DNA from 2 places in the Shewanella sp. 125m-1 genome. Region 2 is predicted to be linked to the other one. Evidence: riboswitches for the same ligand, from Rfam matches in the RefSeq annotation. Region 2 holds a riboswitch; the other holds the start of a gene.
The links. Region 2 has a riboswitch for lysine ahead of lysC (lysine-sensitive aspartokinase 3). Riboswitches for the same ligand answer to the same signal wherever they lie in the genome.
Positions count from the first base shown of each region.

Region 1: it holds a riboswitch for lysine, as region 2 does, so the genes downstream of both, ACVBIK_RS05550 (Na+/H+ antiporter NhaC family protein) here and lysC (lysine-sensitive aspartokinase 3) in region 2, are expected to answer to the same signal.

Region 1 is NZ_JBRILT010000007.1:91,028-99,911, forward strand. Features, by position in the region: gene ACVBIK_RS05530 (DUF3137 domain-containing protein) at 1-558, opposite strand, end outside; gene ACVBIK_RS05535 (DUF3137 domain-containing protein) at 545-1,924, opposite strand; gene ACVBIK_RS05540 (thymidine kinase) at 2,173-2,751, opposite strand; gene ACVBIK_RS05545 (M3 family metallopeptidase) at 3,131-5,263, shown strand; gene ACVBIK_RS05550 (Na+/H+ antiporter NhaC family protein) at 5,408-6,988, opposite strand; lysine riboswitch at 7,067-7,288, opposite strand; gene ACVBIK_RS05555 (electron transfer flavoprotein subunit alpha/FixB family protein) at 7,485-8,408, opposite strand; gene ACVBIK_RS05560 (electron transfer flavoprotein subunit beta/FixA family protein) at 8,408-8,884, opposite strand, start outside.
Region 2 is NZ_JBRILT010000059.1:2,351-11,234, forward strand. Features, by position in the region: gene ACVBIK_RS18845 (class 1 fructose-bisphosphatase) at 293-1,282, opposite strand; gene ACVBIK_RS18850 (DPP IV N-terminal domain-containing protein) at 1,558-3,798, shown strand; gene arcA (two-component system response regulator ArcA) at 4,203-4,919, opposite strand; gene ACVBIK_RS18860 (DUF3293 domain-containing protein) at 5,482-5,910, shown strand; lysine riboswitch at 6,024-6,207, shown strand; gene lysC (lysine-sensitive aspartokinase 3) at 6,353-7,750, shown strand; gene ACVBIK_RS18870 (succinylglutamate desuccinylase/aspartoacylase family protein) at 7,856-8,884, shown strand, end outside.

The DNA of each region.
Region 1 (8,884 bases), on a different contig from region 2:
CAGTTTATTGCGCCACTTCATGCGGCCTCTAAGCCACAGCAGCATAATTACACCAACGACGCCATTATGTGTAGCAAAACCTGAGCTTGGATACCAGAACCCTAAAAACGAGGCTAAGGTTTCGAAATACATATCCCAATACCAATGCGGCCATTGTGGGATGAGATTCAGCGCCGCGCCCACAGCAGCCATCAATAGCATCCGTCCCCATTGTGGGCCGGGCATAGGTAAGCACTTACCCTTGTCTTCAAAATAGCGGGTTAATGTTGCTAAGCCCAACATTGGATACCAGATCACACTGTAGCTCAATGCGCCTCTAAGAATGTGCATCACAAAATCAGGAACCACTAACCCCAACTCAAAAGCTATCGGCAATAAGGCGAAAAACAATGAAACTGCGCAGAAAAAACGATACCAGTTATCTTGGTAATCTAACGGGCCTTGGTGATGCTCGACTCCATGCACTAATGCAATCAAGTCCTCTTGGCTTTTTGCTGTTTCAACATCGGTGCGGATCGCAGCAATATTGCGAGTCACTTGAGCGTTATAAGCCAGCATGAACGTTGAACTCCGTATCTTTTACTGCTGTTGCATGTGCAGCTTGTGTGGCGTTTGCATTGCTATTGCTAGCAACACTAATATCACTTACAAAACTGGTATCACTTACAAAATTGTTATCAGACAGACGCATGAGTTCATGGATCGCTTCGAGTAGCTTTTGCACCCGCTTTAGCTCGGTATGGCCGGCAATCTCCTTATAAAACTCATCGGGCTTTGCCAGTGAATGTTTTCGCTTTTCGATAATCAGCTTACTGGTAGAGGCTATACACAAACGGCCATCAGTTGATATCTCCACCATAGGCGAGATGAAATTACGATTTAAGTCCAACAGCTTTTCTATCATTGCAGGGGTTAAAAAGCGTGCCGCAGTGGGTTTCTCACAGGCCTGTACTCGATAAATATCATTAAATGCATTCGATTCCGTTTGATACTTGTCCTGATACACTGAGCCTTTAAGTTTTACCTCATCCTCAGCATCCATGCATAAGCCTTTAGCAAAGGGAAAGTCGAGTAACATACCGTAGCGGTCGCGATCTTCATGCACGGTTTTGGTTTTATAGCCACCATTGCCATCTGAGCTGGTTTGTGTGCGTTTAACGGTGTACTGAAAGTGATAAAGCTTATAGTTAAAGCTGTGCTGCTCGCCTTGATATTGCCCGGCAAACATCTGCTGAATGTCACGGGTGCCACTGCCGCGACGAAACTCTGCAAACTGCTTTTCAAGTGCGTCTAGTTTGTCTTCAGGTGCTGGCTTAGTTTGTGTTAAGCCATTATTAAATAACGCATCACACAGGAATATTTTATCTGAAAGGTGTTTACGCCAATTGGCGCGATAATCTAACCATACCCAAGTGAGTGAACTGGCGATTACCAGTATAAACCACAGCGAAAACTGATGGTCATCAATTTCCCCCACGCTAATCACATAGCCAAAACCATAGATCACAGCCCAATAGATTTTCGGCCATTCAGGTACATATATTGTCACCAGAGCCATTGCTGCCACCAGCAGTGTAAAGTTAACTACCATAGGTACAGGCAGCCATCCGCGCTCGTGGCAAAAACTGACTAATAATGTACTCAGCGCTACTGGGAGCCAATAGCAAGAGTCATCAATCACTAACTTGGCTACGGGCTCAACTTGTTCATACCAAAGGCGCATAAATATCAAGACGATACACAAGACGCTAGCGCTAACCAGTAACCACTTAACAGAGTGCGTTATCTTATCGCGGTAATCCAACGGTCCAGGATGCTGTTTAACTTGAGTGATGACCTCGAGCAGATCATCTTGAGAGATAGCGGCATCAACATCACTGCGTAACTTGGCAATGTGCTTGGCAACTATTTGGTTATGCTGCATTAAAATCCTTGTACAACCACAGACTTGGCAATAAAAAAGAGACGCATTATGCAGAATAAAAGCTAAAATTACAGCGGCTTAAATCACTATTTACAAAGTAGATACAGAATGAGTATTTTATAAAATATAAAACGCGTTACGGCGAGGTCCAGGGGTTGGTAAGGACTAACCTTGTGTAGGTTTTACTCATAAAAAAAGCCAACACTTTAACAGCGTCAGCCTTTGTTATTGTCTAAAAGCAGGACGAGTTAGTCCCAGAGAAACTCTCTAAAGTGCTTACGACAAACAGACTCATAACTCTCATTACCACCAATAGCAACCTGCTCACCTTCACGCATGGGTTTGCCATTGCCATCTAGGCGCACCACCATATTGGCTTTACGGCCGCAGTGACAAATGGTTTTAAGTTCTACAAGCTTGTCTGCCCAGGCGAGTAAATACTGACTGCCGCTAAACAACTCGCCTTGGAAATCTGTTTTAAGGCCATAACACAGCACGGGAATATCGAGTATGTCGACCACGTAGGTTAATTGCTTAACCTGCTCTTTGCTTAAGAATTGTGACTCATCAATCAAGATGCAGTGTAAAGTCTGCGCTTCATGACTAGTGCGTATCATGTCACTCAGGTTGTCATTACTACCAAAAACCTGAGCGTCCGTTTCAATACCAATTCGCGATGCAACTTTACCGACACCATATCGATCGTCAATTGACGCTGTCATCACTAAGGTATGCATTCCGCGTTCACGGTAATTATAAGAAGACTGCAATAACGAAGTTGATTTACCCGCATTCATCGCTGAGTAATAGAAATAGAGCTGCGCCAAACTAAGATCCTTAAAGGTGAATTCGCCGCTAGTTTATCACTATTTTCGATAAAAAATCATCTTAACAATATTGATTCAGTGAGTCGTGTCGCGAATAAAATAAGCCTTAACGCTCCCCGATAAAGCGCTCTACTTTTAAGCAACTTTAGCGGCTAATACTTACATTTCGCTTTAAACAGCTTGTTTTCACTACTTATTACATTTAAACGATGTAAAAAGTCGCTACAGGCAACGAATCACTCACTGCTCCAATATGTGACAAACACAACAAAACTCACACAAAATCCTGCACTGAAGCACAAAATCACTCAAATTAAGACACGTTTAATACGCAAATATTAGATTAGAAGCACAATTATAATAAAGGAAGTACAAATCTATGCATAAGACACTCATTGCAGCGGCTATTACCGCAACCTTAGCCTTGAGCGCTTGCTCGACCACATCAACTCAAAATAGCTCTGCGCCGATGGTGCAAACTCAAAATCCATTCTTACAAGCAAGTCAGCTTCAGTATGAAACCCCTGACTTTAGCAAGATCAATGATGAGCACTTTCAGCCAGCATTAGAACTTGGGATCAAAGACCATTATCAAGAAGTGTTAGCCATTGCTAACAACTCTGACGCTGCGACGTTTGAAAATACCATCATAGCGCTTGAAAAAAGTGGTGAGCTACTGACCCGTACATCAAAGGTGTTCTACAACTTAGCCGGTACAGACAGCAACCCAACACTACGTAAAGTGCAGGGTGAAATGGCGCCCAAGATGGCCGCTCACTCAGATAACATCAATTTGAATCCAGCATTATTCGCTCGCATCGAAACACTTTATAACCAGCGCGAAAGCTTAGGATTATCAGCCGAAGAAAATCGTTTAGTTGAGGTTTACTATAAGCGCTTTGTGCGCGCAGGCGCCAAGCTAACAGAAACCCAAAAACAGCAGATCAGAGTGCTGAACGAAGAGCAATCAACGCTAACCAATGAGTTTGCTCAACGTTTAATGCGTCTAACCAAAGAAATTGCAGTGGTTGTTGACTCAAAAGAGCAACTTGCAGGTTTATCTGATAGCGCCGTTAAAGCGGCTGCTAGCGATGCAGAAGCGAGCGGACATGCTGGAAAATATCAGTTAAATATCACCAATACCACGCGCCAGCCAGTACTGACTCAATTACAAGATAGAGAGCTACGCCAGCAAGTTTGGCAAGCATCTGCTAACCGTGGCCTTGAAGGGGAAAATGAAACGGCTTCATTAGTTGCCCGTCTCGCTCAACTTCGTGCCGAGCGCGCTGCGCTGTTAGGCTTTAATAGCTGGGCTGAATATCGCCTAGCACCACAGATGGCTAAAACGCCGGAAGCGGTTTACAAGATGTTCGGCTCTATGGTGCCTGCAGTGGTAAACAATACCGAAAAAGAAGCGGCAGACATCCAAGCGATGATCAATAAGACTGGCGGTAATTTTGAGTTGGCACCATGGGATTGGGCTTACTACGCAGAATTAGTACGCAAAGAAAAGTACGATTTAGATGAAAGTGCCATTCGCCCGTACTTTGAGTTTGACAGAGTACTAGAAGATGGCGTGTTCTTTACCTTAAAAGCGCTTTATGGCGTGAGCTTAACTCCGCGTCCCGATCTTCCTGTTTATCATGAGGATGTGAAAGCCTACGAAATGTTTGATGAAGATGGCACAAGTATCGCAATCTTCTACACCGACTACTTCTCTCGTGAAGGTAAGCGCGGCGGAGCATGGATGAGCTCATTTGTTACCCAGTCAGAGCTACTTAACCAAAAGCCTGTTGTGGTTAACGTGATGAATATTAAAAAAGCGCCTAAAGGCGAGCCAACTTTTGTTAGCTACGATGAAGTCACCACCATGTTCCATGAAATGGGACACGGTACTCACGGCATGTTCTCTAAAGTGGTTTATCCAACGCTCTCAGGAACTGCTGTATCACGAGACTTTGTTGAGTTTCCATCGACATTCGAAGAGGATTGGGCCGCGCATCCAAAGGTGCTTGCAAACTATGCTAAGCATTATGAAACGGGTGAGCCGATCCCACAGGAGTTACTCAACAAGCTACTTAAATCTCGCAGCTTTAATCAAGGCTTCGATACCTTAGAGTACATGTCAGCAGCGCTGGTTGATTTAGAGTGGCACTCACTTAACGCGAACGCACCACTACAAGATGTGGCCAGCTTTGAAGCGGCAGCGCTTAAGAAGCACGGCGTAGATTTACCTGCTGTGCCGCCACGCTATAAGTCGACTTACTTTGCTCACGCCTTCCCGGGCGGATACTCTGCAAGTTATTACGCTTACATGTGGAGTGAGATTTTAGCTGCTGATGCGTTTGCCTACGTGCAAACACAAGGTGGCTTAAATCGTGAAATTGGCATGAAGTTTAGAAAGACTATCCGCGAAGTCGGTAATACCGTTGCGCCTATGGATGCCTACAAAGCCTTTAGAGGTCAAGAACCGACGACTGATGCATTGCTAGAGCGACGTGGCTTAAACTAAGCGCTATTGCGCTACAGAGGTCATACGCTGCCAGCTAAATTGGTTAGCCTAAAAACAAAAAATCCGCTCTAACTAGAGCGGATTTTTTATGGTTCTAATTTATCGAGGTGCAGCTTGCGCATATCTCAATAAGGGCTATTACCTTTATTGCTTACATTGAGAATCAGGTGAACATGCCTTGATCCGTAGCACAATAATACTGATCACAAACAATACGCTACAAGCGATTAAGCCCGCAGTAACCGATTCAGTAAAGCCGAGCACTAAGTAACCCACAATGCTGATCCCCGCAACAATTAATGCGTAAGGCAATTGCGTCATAACATGGTCAATATGGTGGCAGTTCGCTCCGGTTGACGACAAAATAGTGGTATCAGAGATAGGTGAACAATGGTCACCAAATACCGCACCCGCAAGCACTGAAGATAGCATTGGCAACATCATGCCAGTGTGACTTCCCATCGCCATATCGGCTGCAATTGGCAGCATAATACCAAAGGTACCCCAGCTGGTGCCGGTTGAAAATGCAGTCAAACCTGCAAGAATAAAGAGCACTGCAGGAAGCATCGCAAATGGAATGTTACCCGTTGCCAAGCTCGCCATGTACTTACCGGTTTCAATCTGTCCAATCACACCCGCAATGGTCCAAGCAAACAGTAAGATATAGATTGCAGGCAGCATTGACTTAGCGCCTTCAAACAGGCCTTTAGCAATCATAGACTTAGCCACGCCTTGATAGATGACTAATGCAAGCGTTACAACTAAGCCAAGCAAAGCACCAAAGAATAGCGATGAACCTACATCGGTATTTTCAAATGCACCAATTAGACTAAATTCTATGCCTTTAGCCGCTAATGCATCCCCACCACTGCTTACCATGAAGTAGAAAGTGGCAAAAACTAACACTGTGATTGGCAGGAATAAGCCAATAATCTTACCCGTATCCGCTTCTGGTAAACCAGAGTTAGCCCCAGGCGGTAACCCTTTAGACTCGTCGTATAAGTGGCCTTTTTGTGCGTTCAGCTCTTGCTGACGCATTGGGCCAATATCTAATCCCATTAACGCAACACAAAGCAGCAGTAACAATGCAAAGATCGCGTAGAAGTTCATCGGGATCATCTGTACGAATATGCTCAAATGCCCTGTATCGGCAAATCCATGTGCGGTTAGAATGCCGCCAATCAAGGCGATGATATAAGCCCCCCAACTTGATACAGGTGAAATAACGCAAATAGGCGCGGCTGTAGAATCAAGTAAGTAGGCTAACTTAGTACGTGAAATGTAATACCTGTCGGTGAGTGGTCGTGCGACACTACCAACAACTAAACTGTTGAAGTAATCGTCAATGAAAACCACACAACCTAAAAACATGGTGAGTAGCTTAGCATCGCGCTTATTACGAATATGAGTACGAGCCCAATCAGCAAAGGCTCTTGCTGAACCACTTACCGTGATCAACGCAGTGATCATACCCAGTACCACTAAGAAACCTAAAATATATAGGTTCCAACTATTTAAAGCACCATCGTCCCATACGAGAGACAGCACTTTAGTACTTAAATATTGACCCGTTTGCATTACAGAAAAATCGGTAAGCAGTAATGCTCCCAACAAAATCCCAAAACCCAAAGAGAGCAAAACACGACGCGTGAGCATCGCCAGTACGATGGCCACTACCGGAGGTAGCAGCGATAAAGCCGAATCGGCATAGCTTATAATTGTCATTTTTAATTTCTTCGCTAAATACGAATGGAGGCCGACTGAACTGGTGGGATATAGCAGTAGATATCTGATTACACCTGTCCTATCAGTAGCGCTCCATAGCCATATTAATGGTTCGTCATTAATATAAAAATTCTTATCTTCCAGATAAGAAATACTATGGCAGTGCTGTACCTATTTGGTTACAGCCCCAGCAACTAGCCCCGATATGCTATGTCACTTCGGCACTAAATCCTTTCTCGATAGATCAGCGGTATCACCCTACTTATCGATACTAATATTTAATGCACCTCTACTTCTCAGGACGCAATTTAAGGCTAGCTCAAAAAGCGTGACGGACATAAAAACATAAGCGGCTTTAGAGATGCTACTCTAAAGCCGCTTATCGTGACACAGATCACTAACAATACCCAGTACAACTCACAGCTATTAACAGTTTGCCAAACTATTAGACACAATTGACCTTGCTGTAGCAGTAATAGGTTATACCAAGTTCCATTTACAGCAGTGCGATTAATTTTGGCACAGCTTCAAAAAGATCGGCTTCAAGACCATAATCTGCCACTTGGAAAATCGGAGCTTCTGGATCTTTGTTGATAGCAACAATCACCTTTGAATCCTTCATGCCAGCCAAGTGCTGAATCGCGCCTGAAATACCCACAGCAATGTATAAATCTGGCGCAACAATTTTACCGGTTTGGCCTACTTGTAAGTCGTTTGGTACGTAGCCTGCATCAACTGCCGCACGAGATGCGCCAAGCGCGCCACCTAACTTATCAGCCAGTTGCTCTAAAATAGCGAAGTTTTCACTATTTCCTAGCGCGCGGCCACCCGACACCACTACCGATGCACTGCCAAGCTCTGGACGCTCAGATTCCGTTAGGCTTTGAGTCACAAACTCTACCTGCGAAGCAAACTCTGGTGATAGTGTCACCAATCCAGCACTGCCGTCAGCAGCAACCGCGTCAAACGCGCTTGAGCGAACCGTCATGACTTTCTTGTCATCTAAACTTTGTACCGTCGCAAGGGCGTTACCCGCATAAACTGGACGAACAAAGGTGTCAGAACTCACCACTTCTATCACTTCAGAAAGCTGAGATACATCGAGTAACGCAGCAACGCGCGGTAACACATCTTTACCAAAGCTTGAAGCTGCAGCGAGTACATGTTCATAATCAGATGCGATGCTTATCATCAAGTCTGACACATTGTCCGCGAGGTGATTGGCGTATGACCCTGAGTCTGCAACCAAGACATTTCGCACACCAGCTAACTTTTGTGCTTCGCTTGCCACAGCACCACAGTTATGGCCAACGACTAATACGTCGATGTCGCCACCAATTGCCTGAGCACAGGCAACGACTTTAGCGGTATCCAGCTTTAGACTGGCGTTATCGTGTTCTGCTAATACTAAAATTGCCATTAGATCACCTTCGCTTCATTCTTTAACTTTTCAACCAACTCCTCGACAGACGCAACCATGACTCCACCACTGCGCTGGGCAGGTGGTGTGACTTTAACAATTGTCTGATGAGATTTAAGCGTGACGTCAAGATCTGCCGGCGTCAGAGTTTCAAGCGGTTTGCGCTTGGCTTTCATAATATTGGGTAACTTGGCATAACGCGGCTCATTCAGACGAAGGTCAGCGGTAACCACTGCTGGCAATGAAACGTTAACGGTCTGTAGACCACCATCAATTTCACGCGTCACAACGAGCTTATCGCCATCAAGTTTCACTTCTGAGGCAAACGTTGCTTGCGGCATTTTAGCGATAGCGGCAAGCATCTGACCTGTTTGGTTGTTATCACCGTCAATCGATTGCTTACCAAGAATAACCAGCTGTGCTTGCTCTTTTTGCTGCACGGCATGAATAAGCTTAGCGATTGATAACGGAACCAG
Region 2 (8,884 bases):
AATATGAGGCGTTAGATATTTTCGAAAATGAGTGAGGATCAACAACTTCGTCGGGGCGGCAGGGACTCTTTTGAATGAATTAGCCAAGAGAGTGTTGCTGTTGGCTTTCTGATCCCCTCTTGGCCGTGTGTGAGCAGGAAGCTCACGACTTTGGTTGTTAGACGAAGTCTAACTTTAAAGGCCAGCTCGATGCATAGCGACAACTATGCAAAAAAAAGCACAACCCTAATACCATAGGATTGCGCTTTTTCTTTGATTTCCCTAGGACCTAGAACCTATCTTACCCTAGAACCTATACAGCAGGTTCTTCGCTGTAATCAATACCGTGGTATTCAAGACAGGCATCAACTTCATTGGCTGAGCCTAAGATAACCGCTACACGTTGGTGAATCTCAGTTGGCTCAATATCCATAATGGTTTCATAACCCGTAGACGCTTTACCGCCTGCTTGCTCTACCAAGAATGCCATTGGGTTAGCTTCGTACATTAAACGCAGCTTGTATGGCTTTTCTGGGTTCTTATTATCTGTCGGATAAGTGAAAATACCGCCGCGACAAAGTACGCGGTGTACGTCGCCAACCATGGCTGCAATCCAGCGCATGTTAAATGACTTTTCACGTGGGCCAATTTGACCTAGCAGCAAGTCGCTGATGTAAGTCTGCATTGGCGCTTCCCAGAAGCGTTGGTTTGACATGTTAATCGCAAACTCGCCAGTGTCTTTGCTGATAGCCATTGCGCCATCTGTTAGCAAAAACTCGTTAGTTTCTGGGTTTAGGGTAAATAGCTGTACGCCTTGACCAGTCGTTAATGCCAACATGGTTGATGGACCGTATAGCACATAACCCGCCGCAACCTGGTTACGACCTGCTTGCAAGAAACTTTTTTCAGTTAGCTCGCCAGCAGGGGCTGGCAATACAGAGAAGATAGTACCTACAAGCGAGTTGATATCGATGTTAGAAGAGCCATCTAGTGGGTCAAAACATACTAGGAACTCGCCGTTAGCATCGGCTTCAACCACGTAGTCTTCTTCTTCCGATGCGATACCACGCACTGTGCCGTCGGCCTTTAGGGCATCTTTGAGCATATCATTGGTGATGATATCGAGTTTCTTCTGAGTCTCGCCTTGAACGTTTTCTTGTTCTGTTGCGCCTAACACGCCTGCTAGTGCGCCGTGGCGTACTGCGTGGCTAATCTCTTTAGAGGTGTTAGCTAGGGTAAGGATAAGTTTTTCAAGAGTAGGAGAAATTGCTTGTGATGTCAGGTTTTCAGCCAGAGTTTGCATCTTGTTTCCTATACAATTTTACGTGAGTAAATTGAGTTTGAGGTCAGGACAAAAGTGTATTCTTTATTATTGTGGCGATGATACCTCAGTGCGCTAGTTTTTTCAGCCGTAAAGATTGGCTTTCTGCTTGATTGCTCTCAAGTAGGACTAAAGCAGGGTTTGAGTGCATAGTTTTTGTTTTGCTAATGATTAAGGCACAATGTAGGCGAATTTTCAGTCTAACTTTCAATTTGGAACGACTGAATAAGATTTCGCGATTAATCCAGGGAATAATAATGAAAAAGAATTGGATGAGTTTACTGCTAGCCTCTTTGCCTTTGGTGCTGAGCTCTACAGCAACTGCTCAAGCATCATCACTCCCCGGTGGCACCGAGCCACTCACTATCGAGCGTATGTACGCATCTCCTGCTCTTGCTGGCAGCAGCCCACGCGGGCTAAAGCTGTCACCAGATGGTAAGCGTGTTACCTATCTTGCTGGACGCAAAGACAATCAACATTTGTATGACTTATGGCAGATGGACGTAGCAAGCGGCAAGCAAAGCGTATTGATTGATGCTGATAAGCTTGAAGCGGGTGAATTGTCTGACGAAGAAAAGGCGCGCCGTGAGCGTCAGCGTATTTATGGTCAGGGGATCATGGAATACTTTTGGTCTGACAATGGTGAGGCGATTTTAATTCCCGCTGCGGGCTTGCTGTACTACTACTCGGTCAATGACAACAAGGTAAAACTGCTTGAAACGGGTGAGGGCTTTGCGACTGATGCGAGACTCTCGCCTAAAGGGCATTTTGTGTCGTTTGTGCGTGAGCAAAACTTGTATGTGTTGGACTTAAAAACGCAAAAGATCACCGCGCTGACTACCGATGGCGGCGGCGCGATTAAAAATGGCATGGCCGAATTTGTAGCTCAAGAAGAGATGGGCAGAATGACGGGTTACTGGTGGGCGCCGGATGAGTCGGCGATTGCCTATACTCGCATCGATGAATCGGGCGTGGAATTGGTTACCCGCAATGAAATTTATGCCGACGGAATTAAGCTGACCGAGCAGCGTTATCCCTATGCGGGCGAGAATAACGTCAAGGTCGAGCTTGGCGTAGTGACCCTTAAAGATAAACGAGTCGCTTGGGTGGATTTAGGTAAAGATACCGATATCTACTTGCCGCGAGTTAAGTGGTTGCCTGATAGTAAGCATTTGTCGTATCAGTGGCAGAGCCGAGATCAGCAAGCGCTAGACTTACGTGTTGTGGCAATTGATGATATTAAAAACGGTAAAGACCTAGTTAAAGAGCGCAGTGAAGCTTGGGTAAATCTTAATGACGACCTGTACTTTTTAAAGCAGCAAGATGCGTTTATCTGGGCGTCTGAGCGAGACGGTTTTAATCATCTGTATTTGATTGGTCTAGATGGCAAGGTTATTCGCCAGCTAACCTCTGGTGATTGGGCGGTCGATGCGGTTGAATATGTTGACGAAAAAGCTGGAGATATCTACTTCACCGGTCGCAAGACTAAGGTCACCGAGAAGCAACTTTATCGCGTGGCACTCAGTGGTGGCAAGGTTGAAAGCATCAGCCAGCGTAGCGGTATGCACGAGGCGGTATTTGCCGACAATAAACCAGTGTACCTCGATTATTTTAGTAGTCTTTCACAGCCGCCACAGGTGAGCCTGCACGACCGTAGCGGTGAGCGCCTAGCCTGGGTTGAGCAAAATGAGGTTAAACAGGGTCACCCGCTATATAACTACTTTGGTTTATGGCAGGTACCTGAATTTGGTGAACTAAAGGCTGAAGATGGCCAGATGTTGCAATACCGATTGTATAAACCGACGAACTTTGATGCATCGAAGAAGTATCCTGTGGTGGTGCGCGTTTATGGCGGCCCACATGCGCAGCTGGTGGTGAACAGCTGGAGTCATCAAGACTACTTTACTCAGCACCTGTTGCAACAAGGCTATATTGTTTATCAGCTCGATAACCGTGGCTCGGCGCACCGTGGCACCAAGTTTGAATATGTGATTTATAAGCAGCTTGGTGAGGTAGAGGTTAACGATCAGAAGGTGGGCGTGGATTACCTACGTACTTTGCCTTTCGTCGATTCTGATAATATCGCAATCTATGGCCATAGCTATGGCGGTTATATGGCGTTAATGAGCCTATTTAAGGCGCCGGATTACTTTAAGGCGGCTATTTCAGGTGCGCCAGTATCAGACTGGTCACTTTACGATACTCACTACACTGAGCGTTACTTAGGCCACCCTGAGACGAATGCTGAAGGTTATGAGGCCAGCAGTGTGCTGCCGTATGTGACCGGCTATCAGTCAGGTTTGCTGATGTACCATGGTATGGCTGATGATAATGTCTTATTTGAGAACAGTACGCGCGTGTATAAGGCGCTGCAGGATGAGGGGAAGTTGTTTCAGATGATCGACTATCCAGGCTCTAAGCACTCGATGCGCGGTGAGAAGGTGAGGGTACATCTATATCGCTCATTAGCAGACTTTTTAGACCGTCAACTAAAGTAATTGGTTTGTTCTTGATTATTAAGTGTAAAGCGTAGTGGTGATTAATTATTAATGATCATTGCTACGTTTTTAATAATGATGAATTTTAAATTAAATATGATTAATAGTTAGCTTAGATGCTGAATGATGGCGCAATAGTATTTGTGCAATTTATGCCAACCGATGGAATATCTCCAATTAACTACTACTTTGTAGGTAGTTAATTTTGGGGGGATGCTTTGTTATTATTCGAAAAATAATCTTGAGCCTCAATTAAACTCAATTTTATTTAAGTAGATACTCTAATAATTGGACGCTGCCATTCACTCTTAGCGGCGGATTAAATATAAACATAAAAAAAGCCAGTCAATTGACTGGCTTTTTATTTATCAGCACTTCAATTAGTACTGAAACGGAGCTTAGAATTAATCTTCTAAGCTACCGCAAAAACGGTAACCTTCACCGTGGATTGTTGCGATGATTTCTGGCGTATCAGGTAAGCTTTCGAAGTGCTTACGGATACGACGGATTGTTACGTCAACAGTACGGTCGTGTGGCTTAAGCTCGCGACCAGTCATCTTCATTAGAAGGTCTGCACGGCTTAAGATCTTACCTGGGTTCTCAACAAAGTGAAGCATAGCGCGGAATTCGCTGCGCGGTAGCTTGTATGACTCACCTTGTGGGCTAACAAGAGAACGGCTGTTGATTTCAAGGCTCCAACCGTTGAAACGGTAGAACTCAACTGCGCTTTTCTCTTCAGAATCTGTACCTGTGCTATTAACGCGAGTTAATAGGTTACGTGCACGGATTGTCAATTCACGTGGGTTGAATGGCTTAGTGATATAATCATCAGCACCAATTTCAAGACCTAGGATCTTATCAACTTCGTTATCACGACCTGTTAGGAAGATTAGACCGATATTATTAATTTCACGAAGTTCACGAGCTAGTAAAAGACCGTTTTTGCCTGGTAAGTTAATATCCATAACGACCAAGTTAACTTTGTTGTCTTGCATAGCCTTATGCATTTCAGCGCCGTCATTGGCTTCAGTGACCACATATCCTTCTGCTTCAAAAATACTTCTAAGTGTGTTTCTTGTTACTGCTTCATCTTCAACAATAAGAATGTGCGGGTTTTGCATATTAATTACCTAATCTCTGTCAATTCTAACCATGAGTATAATAAAGTTTATACTCCATCTAGTTATGCTGATAAATCACTGATACACGTAGGTGCTTTCAAAACTGGCTCGAAACAGCAACACACTGCATGATAAGCAAAGTATGGGTATCTCACATATGGAAAAACGTGAACTGTATAAACTTCGATTAACAATTGTAGGAAAAAGTTCCTTAACGACCGTTTTCTATGAAGTTTAAATGTTAAATCAAACATAGATCACATTTGATACAGCTGTGTGGATTACTCTTCTATCTGTTTCAGATATGTGTAACAAAATGTGTTCGTTACATGTATCGGCGTGAGTCAATCAACAAGCCTTATTGTACTCGTTTTAGGCATTTGTTAACAAATGAAATGTTAACAAAATTACTTGATGATATGATTTAGATCACTATTTGCAAACTATAGTATTGATTTAATTAGTTTTGATATTTTTGTCGCGTGTGACCTGTATCACGTAACTAGGAAGCGCTAACGAGTTTGCTATAATAATCCCACCTAAATCGGAGAATTTGTTAGCAATGAACAACTCAGTCGACAGCCTTTGGCACACTTATCAACAAACTGAATTTCTGTTTACTCAAACCTTATCCTCTCAATTATCGTTCGCTATCATCACTGCGTACAACCCAAAAGGAGTCGTGCTGACTCCTTGCCAAAATGGTCTTTTAGACCGAAAACTTCAACATGAAATACACAGATCGGGCTTTCCCTACCGAGCAATGATAGGCGCATCTCAAGATAGAAAGCATATGGAAAAGAGTTGGGCAATATCAACCGATAAGGCCTCGGCCATTAAACTCGGCTGCCAGTTTAATCAAAATGCCATTTATTATGTTGAAGCGGATCAATTGCAACTTGTTCCTTGCTTGTTGCCTTGCCAAGAAACATTGTTGGGCGCATTTTCTCCTCGGGTCAATTGGGTCATGGAGCTTCCAGATATGGTATGAAATTAAATCATCTAAGATTTCCATTGACTTAATTGGTTATTTTTTGATATTTTTTAACCTGTTATTTTGTATACAAAGCAGCTTTTTCGAAAGTAATTTGCTTCATACAAGGTAAGTACAGAAGAGGAGCGCTAACTAGGTAGTAAGTTGGAGGGGACCAAACTCCTATGATGGCTTATGAGGGAGATTAGCGCCGAGATATTCAATGCCATTTGGTCAGGCTTGAATGTTGGTTGTGCAGGCTGAATCCTGTCGATTGTCACCAATGTTTTTTTATGGTGGAGAGCTTCTGGTGACGATCGCTGTTTCCCCATCTTATGGGGTGCATATCATTGCACCAGGCTCTTCGAACGAAGTTAGTTCGGAGCTTATTCATGTTAGTTATTCAAAATACCCAATTTAGTCAGTGTCAGCCGTCTCTATATAATGTGGAGGCAGTACTATGTCGTTAGTCGATGCTTCATTATCTACAAGCTCGCAAGAGCAAACACAGTTAAACGTCGCCAAGTTTGGTGGCACTTCAGTGGCTGACTATGACGCCATGCAGCGCTGTGCAGATATTATTATTGCTAATCCACAAACCCGAGTGGTAGTTGTTAGCGCCTCGAGTGGCGTGACCAATCAGTTAGTGGCACTCACGCAGGCAGAAACCAGCGCGGAAGAGTCAAAGGCGCTGATTAAAAAGATCGCTTCTATTCAATATCAAATTCTAGATAAGCTAGGCAGCCCAAGTGATGTGGCGGCTCAAATTGATCGTACCTTGAGCCATATCGCGACCCTAAGCGAACGCTTAAAGCTTACCCGTAGCAAAGCCGTGATGGATGAACTCCTATCCCAGGGCGAGATGTGCTCATCTGTGTTTTTTGCTGCAGTGTTAAGAGAGAAGGGGGCTAACGCTTCAGCATTTGATGTGCGTCAAGTACTGCGCACCGATAGCCACCATGGCCGCGCCGAACCCCAAATAGAACAGATTGCTGAGCTTGCTCAAACACATCTTAAGCCACTACTTGCAGAGCAAGTGATTGTGACTCAAGGTTTTGTGGGCGCAGATAGTGAAGGCAACACCACAACCCTTGGGCGTGGTGGTAGCGATTATTCAGCCGCATTGCTGGCCGAAGCATTACAAGCGACAGCGGTTGAGATCTGGACCGATGTAGCCGGCATTTACACCACAGACCCAAGACTTGCGCCTAATGCCAGTCCGATTGCCGAAATTAGCTTTAATGAAGCCGCTGAGATGGCGACCTTTGGCGCTAAAGTTTTACACCCTGCAACAATATTGCCTGCCGTAAGACAAAAAATTCAGGTGTTTGTTGGCTCAAGCTGGGCTCCTGAACAGGGCGGCACTTGGATCCGCCATACGGTACAAAGTGAGCCGGTATACCGCGCCGTTGCCGTGCGCCGCGATCAAACTTTACTTAATCTTCACAGCTTACAAATGCTGCATGCGCAAGGCTTCTTGGCTGAAACATTTGCAACCTTAGCCCGCCATAAGATCAGTGTTGATTTAATCACCACATCTGAGGTCAATGTGGCATTAACCTTAGATAAAACTGGCTCTGACTCAAGTGGGCAGGGCTTACTTAGCGAGGCGTTATTGCAAGAGTTGTCGCAGCATTGCCGCGTGCGTGTTGAAGATGGTTTAGCCTTGGTTGCGGTGATTGGCAACAATATTGCCTCGACGCCAGGCGTGTGCCGAAGGGTATTTGAAGTACTGGAAACTTATAATGTACGTATGATCTGCCAAGGAGCGAGTCCACATAACTTGTGTATTTTGGTCGATGAGGCCGAGGCGGCTAATGTGATCCGCGCCCTGCATGAAAACTTATTTGAAAGTTAAGGCCTGGAAAACTAAATGTTTGAAAGCTGAATATTTGAAAGCTATGAGGTGGAAACTAAAGCTTTGAAGCCTCATTTAAACTAATTGCTAGGAACACGGTAATTTATGGAATTTACCCAATCGAGCCTGAAAGTCGGTGAATTGGCGACAGGACAGGAACTGAATGTTCCTGTTTATCGTATGGCAGGCAAAGACCCATTAGCGCCTAAGGTTTTTATTCAAGCCAATGTACACGGCGCTGAGGTGCAGGGTAACGCGGTTATTTTTCAGTTGATGAAACGATTAGAAAAAATGGATGTAAGAGGTGAGGTGACTCTGTTGCCGCTAGCCAACCCTCTAGGTATTAATCAGAAAAGCGGTGAGTTTACCCTGGGACGTTTCGACCCTATTACTGGGGTGAATTGGAACCGCGAATACTTAGATCATAACCTTGATGTTGCCAGTTGGTATCTGCAGCATTCTCATTTAGATAATGAGGCGCTTACTCAAGCCTTTCGTTTACATCTAATAGAGTCTTGCCAGTTGCATCTAAACAGTGAATGGGGCGTGACAACTGGAAAGCGCCTTGCGGTGACTTTGCAGTCTTTAGCGCATGCAGCTGATATTGTGATAGATCTGCATACAGGGCCTAAATCGTGTAAACATCTATATTGCCCACAATACGATGTGGCTTCAGCGGCTTACTTTTCTATTCCTTATAGCTTAGTGATCCCTAATGACTTTGGCGGCGCTATGGATGAAGCGGCATTTTGCCCCTGGTGGCAATTAACCGAATTTGTACAGTCTCAAGGACGCAGCTTTAAGGTGCCTGTTGGGGCGTTTACTTTAGAGCTTGGAAGCCAAGAACGTATCGATATGGAAGATGCGGCCAATGATGCGATGGGTATTTTGGCTTATTTAAGTCATCGTGGTGTGGTCAGTGATAAGGTTGAACCTGCCAAAATGACAAGGTATGGCTGTTACCTGAAAGATTATAAAAAGTTTCATGCACCAACGGCAGGCCTTGTTGAGTATCAAGCTGTGCTCGGTGAAAAGCTTGATGCGGGTCGTCCATTGGCAAATATATTAAGGCTGGATCTATATGGCACAGATAAAGAGTTAACTCCGCTTAGCCTTCAGCAAGATTGTGTACCT